3 regions of the Paenibacillus sp. TY11 genome follow, and region 2 is predicted to be linked to each of the others. Evidence: riboswitches for the same ligand, from Rfam matches in the RefSeq annotation. Region 2 holds a riboswitch; each other region holds the start of a gene.
The links. Region 2 has a riboswitch for thiamine pyrophosphate ahead of AC6EJC_RS20980 (ABC transporter substrate-binding protein). Riboswitches for the same ligand answer to the same signal wherever they lie in the genome.

Region 1 (2,270 bases), on a different contig from region 2:
GGACGGCCTTCCCGCGGAAGATTCATTCAAGTTCTTTTGGGCCTTTGATTATCGCGGGCTGTTAACGGAAGATATGGAAGAAATATTAGACTATCAGAAACCGTATGTGCGTAAAAAGGAAGAAGTCAGCTCATGGGCCCGGTCGGATGACGGCAAAATACCGCTGCTGGAGGTCATCCGTCAGGTGAAACCTACGATTTTGATTGGAACTTCCGGTGTAGCAGGTGCCTTTTCTGAGGAGATCATCAAGGAGATGGCGAAGCATGTAGAACGCCCGATCATTATGCCCATGTCCAATCCTACAAATCTTGCAGAAGCGGTACCCGAGGATTTGATCCGGTGGACCGATGGCAAAGCACTGATCGCTACCGGAAGTCCCTTTGAGCCCGTCAACTATAACGGTACGAAATTTGAAATTGGACAGGCGAACAATGCCTTTGTTTTTCCGGGACTTGGTCTGGGTGCGATTGTGGTTCAAGCCAAAAGGTTCACACCTGCGATGTTTACAGCCGCAGCAGATGCCGTTGCCAATGGTGTAGATTCGAATAAGCTTGGCGGTGCGCTTCTCCCTCATATCCGAAAATTACGTGATGTTTCGTACGCTGTTGCGGTTGCGGTTGCGAAAGCCGCGATTCAGGATCAGGTAGCTCAGGCACACATTTCAGATGTGGAACAAGCTATACGAGATGCGATGTGGAAACCGGAATATACGAAGGTCAAAGCAGTGGAAAGTGCAATACATCACCCTCACTAATGCTTCACTGGGAATTGCCTGTTCTGACAGGCAGGATACAGCGTTCCGGCAACGGTTTGACATAACGTATGAACGAATGTACAGTAATACTCAAAAGAATAGGAAGTCCACTAGGGGAGCCACTATGGCTGAGACAAGAACGTATCTTGGACCCTTGGAACCTGATCTAGTTCGTACTAGCGTAGGAAAGTGGAGCCTTCGTATATAAGCTCACATGCTTTTTTTGCGTATTGTGCCTATAATGAAGCCGCTCCAGTTTTTCGGGGCGGCTTTTTAGCGTTGTTCCGGGAATTGTATCTTACGGGACTTCTTGTTCTCCATTTTTGTTGGAGGTGGGGAAAATGAGTTTTACGCAAGAGCTCCGTCGGCAGGCGGATAGCATTTTTCAAGCGATTTTTGAGCATCCCTTTGTAAGAGGTATTGCTGCAGGAAGTTTAGCAAGGGAACAGTTGATTCACTATGTAAAACAGGACTTTGAATATTTGAATGCCTACATGCGGATATATGGAATCGCGATCTCCAAATGCACGAGCCGGGAGGACATGGCTGTATTTAACGAACAGATCTCTTTTATTCTCCACAGCGAGGTTCATCCGCATCAAAATTTCTGTGCTGTCGCAGGTGTGACCTATGAAGAGTTGCAGGGATATCCGCTCGCTCCGTCGGCTCATCATTATATCCGTCACATGCTGACGGTCGCGCATGAGGGCAGTCTGGGCGAGATCATGGCTGTGCTGCTGCCGTGTATGTGGACGTATGTTGAGATTGGCCACAGGCTGCTGGATGAAGTAAGGCCGGATGAGTCCCATCCGTTCTATGAATGGATTTGCTTCTATGGAAACCAGCTTGAAGATACAACAGTCAAGTTCCGAGACCGTGTAGATGCTTGGGCGGAAGGCGCAACGGCTGCTGAGCGGGAACGGATGATTGAGCATTTTATGCTGAGCTGCCAGCTGGAATATAGGTTCTGGGATATGGCTTATAAACAGGAAGAATGGCCAGTCCAGATGCAGGCTGCGGTCTTGGAATAATCAGCCTGGCGATTCGATGCGTAAAGTACGGTTAATGCCCCATTGACCATCGAACTACAGATGCTGACGTAAATTGCGATTTTAATAGATGAGAGAGGATAAACATGATGAGTACATGGGAAAAAGGTTGTTCAAAACTCCTGACAAAGGTACAAAACAACAAGCCACTCGTTCACAATATGACCAACATGGTGGTCACCAACTTTACAGCCAACGGCCTGTATGCGCTGGGCGCTTCGCCAGTGATGGCTTATGCACCTGAGGAAGTTGCAGATATGGCAAAAATAGCGGGCGCCGTCGTGTTAAACATCGGTACACTGAACCGCGAACTGGTAGATGCCATGATCATTGCTGGACAATCGGCGAATGCACATGGCGTTCCGGTCCTGCTAGATCCGGTCGGTGCGGGAGCGACTAGCTTTAGAACCGAGGCAGCACTGCGAATCCTGAGTGAAGTCAAAATCTCATTAGTGCGGGGCAACGCG
Region 2 (2,270 bases):
GTTAGCGTTCGCCTTTGTACCCAGATTTCAACCTCTGGAAATTCATAAAAGAAATCTGGGTACAACAGCGATGGGAAGCACCATCCGACTGCGTAGTGGCGCTTCGTTCACTTCTCTAATTCAGTCTTATTTAGCGTTTTAACAAATGATCAGCGCTTGGGCAAGAAGTCGTTTGTGAAGGCTTTATCCACTTCCAAAGGTTTACTGAGCAACTTGCGTTCGTACATCCAGTCCGAATAGTTTTGCCATACCTCCGCTTTTTGCACGCCCCATTGCGCGGCATCGTCTTGATAACGCGGGCTTAGCCATTTTTGGCTGGCGAGTACCAATTTTTTGTCCAATTCCGGCACAGCTTTGCTTAAGATATCCGCGGCTTGTTCCGGATGGGCGATGGTGTATTCATAGCCTTGTGCCGTAGCATCCATGAACGCTTTGACTAGCTCGGGATCATTTTTAATCGTCTGTTCATTGCTCACAATCACAGGCGTATAGTAATCGAGGCTTTTGGAATAATCTTTTACATACAGCATATCCAATGGCTCACCCCGAAGTTGAGCCTCGATCCCGGTCCAAGCGTAGAAAATCCAGGCAAAGTCAATATCCCGCTTCACGGCTGTAAAGTAGTCTGCATTGCCCATGTTGACGATCTTTACTTTGCTCACATCGCCTTTTTCTGAATCCATGATGGATTTCATGACCGCTTCTTCTACGGGTGAACCCCAACCGCCGTATTTCTTACCTTCAAAATCTTTCGGGCTTTTAATTCCGCGATCTACCGGGGCTGCGAAGCCAGAGGTATTATGCTGAATCACCGCAGCGATGGATACGAGCGGTACGCCCTGCGTACGAGCTTGTGTAACGCCTTCTTGGTAGCTGATACCAAAAGGTGCAGCATTAGAAGCAACCATTTGATCGGCTCCGCCTGAACCGGGTTGAACAATTTGGACATTCAGGCCCGCTTTTTCGTAAAATCCTTTATCCTTGGCAACATAGAGTCCCGTATGATTCGTATTTGGTGTCCAGTCGAGCACGACTTTAACATCTTTGAGCCCCTTTGTCGGGGTGGACGTTTGAGTGTCGGTAGCGGGAGCCGCCTCTTGGGATGTAGGTGGACTTCCGCCGCAAGCGGTCAGGATCAGGGCCATAAGCCACAGACTGATCAGTCCCAGGCTTAACATTTTCATGCGCTTCATTGTTGTGTTCTCTCCTTTTAATTACCCGTTATCCGTCCAATCAGACAGCTTATGTTCCCCATTTTCATAAAAATAACATCTGCCGGACGCTATCTTTCCAACAACCTAATCTTCAACAAAAAAAAGCGCCCCGAGATTCCGGGACGCTTGCGCTTGTATATACCAAAGTAAGGGATGGTCCTATGTAAAAAAAGGCACATCTTGCTTAAGCATTCCTACGCTGGCATTACCCAGATCAGGTTGTAAGGGTCAGTGTCTTGGGACACACTCTCAGCCGGCCGATTCCAGCACCCCTGGCATTGTATGGTTTAATGGGTTCGTTTATTCGGGTTTACTACGACGATTATATGCCTTGAAGGCAGGTCTGTCCAGCATTGAGGAAGAGATGACGGTTCATTTGTCGAACGACAGGGTACACTTTTACTGTGAGCTAGATCTGAAAATGAACATGAATCAATCAGCACCGATCGGGTCATGTTATTTTCAGAACAGCTGCGTAGGTATATTCAGATGGGCTGGTGTCAAATGGCATGGCCGTAGAAATTCTAATTCGTGAAAAGGAGTTGTTGTACTGTGGGTAAAACGGAAACATTGGATCGCAGCCAACTGGAACAAGCCATTGTGAAGGCTTTGGATAACAACAAATTTTGCTCGTTAGGTACGGTAGAGGGTGGCAAACCGAAAGTACGCTATATGGCCCTTTTTAACGATGGAATGAACATTCATCTGGCGACGGATCGCAAAACGCATAAAGTGGATGAGCTAAAGGACAATCCGAATGCTTATCTGCTATTGGGTTATGAAGTTGGCGGTACGAAGGAAGTCGTAGAAGTGGAGGCTACTGTCCAGATTACAGCTGATGAAGGGCTGCGCAAACAAGTGTGGAACGATTCCTTGAAGGAATGGTTTTCCGGACCGGATGATCCCGATTATGTCATTTTGGACGTGAATCCGACTCGTATTGAGTATGTGGGTCAACAAACTGAGCGCCAGGTGTGGAAGAAATAGAAACGAATATAAATGGATAAGCCAGTGAATCTCCGATTCTTTTAGGAGGTTTGCTGGTTTTTTATTTTG
Region 3 (2,270 bases), on a different contig from region 2:
CCGTTATTCAGCTAACTATGAAAAGTTTCTTGAAATGGCGGATCTGAACAAAGCTCAGCATATTGATGCTTATGAGAAGCAACAGGACTTTATTAAGAAACAGGAAGATTTTATTCAGCGTAATAAAGCGCGTGCATCTACATCAGGCCGAGCAAAGAGCCGTGAAAAGCAACTTAATCGGATCGAACGTATTGATAAGCCTGAAGAAGCCGCGAAGCCAACCTTTCAATTCAAAGAAGCACGTGCGAGCGGAAAGACGGTATTTGAGGGTATTGATTTTGAGATTGGTTATACACATGCCCTTTTGCCTAAAATGTCCATGACGATTGAACGTGGCGAAAAGATTGCAATTGTCGGCTACAACGGAGTCGGTAAATCGACATTGCTCAAAACCATTCTGGGAAAAATTCCACCAATCAGCGGTAAAACCTATCAAGGTGATTTTTTGCAGCCCGCTTATTTTGAGCAGGAAGTAAAGGCGGAGAAAATTACACCGATTGACGATGTGTGGAATGAATTCCCGCATTTGAACCAGCATGAAGTACGAGCGCATTTGGCGCGCTGCGGTTTGAAGAATGAGCATATCACGCGTCCGCTATCTGCGCTCAGTGGTGGAGAACAGGCCAAAGTCCGTCTTTGCAAACTGTTAATGCGTGAAAGCAACTGGGTACTGTTCGATGAGCCTACCAACCACTTGGATGTCAAAGCAAAGGATGAGCTGAAACGTGCCTTGAAGGAATACAAAGGGACCGTATTGCTTGTATCTCACGAACCGGACTTTTACGAGGATTGGGTAACCAAAACGTGGAATGTGGAAGAGTGGTCCAGTAAAGTTAATTAAAATCAACTAAAATCCAGTTCAAGCATATTTCACACGAAGTGGGGTTTGCAGAATTAGAAAAATATGCTAAGCTATCTTTAGCTGATACAATAAAATAGTCACACTAGGGGAGCCGCCCATGCGGCTGAGACGGAATAAATGGATTTCGGACCCTTTGCACCTGATCTGGGTTATGCCAGCGTAGGGAAGTGAGCGCCGTACAAACAAGGTAACATCATCTTTACTTTTGTTTGTGCGTGGGACGATATACGTATACGGATATAATTATCCGTTCGATTATTGGACGTTCGTTAAACCACTTCCTTTGGGGAAGTGGTTTTTTACGTTTCGTTCATTTTAATTTGTTCGAGCTACCGTAGACGGATTCACATACAATCCCCTTTCATTACTGCTGGTAAACGTGGCTGGTTAAGCTTAGATCCATTAGTCCAATGTGAGGTGAAGATAAGATCGAATTACACGCAATTACGATGGAAAAGGGCACTCTTGCACAAGCGGTCCAAGTGGCTGCTGCTATTTGTCCGTATGTTCATTATGTACACGCACGTTTGAAGCAGAAGGGTGCCTCTGCATTGCTTTCTTTGACTCGCAGCATGGTGGAACAAGAAGTTCCTTTGCAGCAAATTGTAGTAAATGACCGTGTGGATGTAGCTTTACTTACCTTGGCCGGAGCTGTCCAGCTACCAGCTAATGGATTGCCTGTTGTGGATGTGAAAAGCCTACTTCCAAAGGGTACACGCTGTGGAGTGTCTGTACATTCCTTGGAGGAGGCGCAGACTGCCGAACGGGCAGGAGCGGACTATGTACTCTATGGTCATGTATATGAGACCCATTGTAAGCCCGGTGTTGTACCACGGGGGATAGTACAGCTTGAGCACATATGCAGGCTGTCGAACATTCCTGTGATTGCGCTGGGCGGCATACAACCGCACCATATTCCGGAGCTGTATATTGCAGGAGCAAGCGGAATTGCGGTGATGTCTGGTATATGGGAGGCCGAGTCACAAGTTGCAGCTGCGATGGAATATAGGCGAATGGCAGATCTTGTAGTTCACAGCTTGTAGCTGGGAAACGAGATTAGAAGAAAGCTGAAAGCAGAATGGTTTATGGAGAGGAGACACGGAACAAATGCTAAAGATACACACAGAGACAAAAGCGATAGGACACGCTGAATGCTTGGTCATAGGTGGAGGTGTCATCGGCAGTTCCATTGCTTATCATGTGGCTAAGGAGGGACGAAGTACGATCATGCTGGAACGATTGATCCCGGGTGAGGGAGCCTCAGGAGCAGCGGTTGGAATGCTGGCAGCGGAAAGCGAAGAGTTCACCAACCCTGAGATGGCACGATTTGCTCACACAAGTCGAGATGCATTCCCTGAGCTTGTCTGTGACCTGGAGCGTTTGTCCGGTATATCAGTGGAATTCCGTA

Region 1: it holds a riboswitch for thiamine pyrophosphate, as region 2 does, so the genes downstream of both, tenA (thiaminase II) here and AC6EJC_RS20980 (ABC transporter substrate-binding protein) in region 2, are expected to answer to the same signal.
Region 3: it holds a riboswitch for thiamine pyrophosphate, as region 2 does, so the genes downstream of both, AC6EJC_RS08085 (thiamine phosphate synthase) here and AC6EJC_RS20980 (ABC transporter substrate-binding protein) in region 2, are expected to answer to the same signal.

What each region holds. Positions count from the first base shown of each region.
Region 1 is NZ_JCBAIQ010000043.1:15,837-18,106, forward strand. Features, by position in the region: gene AC6EJC_RS26115 (NAD-dependent malic enzyme) at 1-754, shown strand, start outside; TPP riboswitch at 857-959, shown strand; gene tenA (thiaminase II) at 1,096-1,785, shown strand; gene thiM (hydroxyethylthiazole kinase) at 1,893-2,270, shown strand, end outside.
Region 2 is NZ_JCBAIQ010000021.1:63,537-65,806, forward strand. Features, by position in the region: gene AC6EJC_RS20975 (hypothetical protein) at 1-142, shown strand, start outside; gene AC6EJC_RS20980 (ABC transporter substrate-binding protein) at 150-1,193, opposite strand; TPP riboswitch at 1,389-1,498, opposite strand; gene AC6EJC_RS20985 (pyridoxamine 5'-phosphate oxidase family protein) at 1,767-2,201, shown strand.
Region 3 is NZ_JCBAIQ010000006.1:99,099-101,368, forward strand. Features, by position in the region: gene AC6EJC_RS08080 (ABC-F family ATP-binding cassette domain-containing protein) at 1-841, shown strand, start outside; TPP riboswitch at 937-1,045, shown strand; gene AC6EJC_RS08085 (thiamine phosphate synthase) at 1,312-1,905, shown strand; gene thiO (glycine oxidase ThiO) at 1,970-2,270, shown strand, end outside.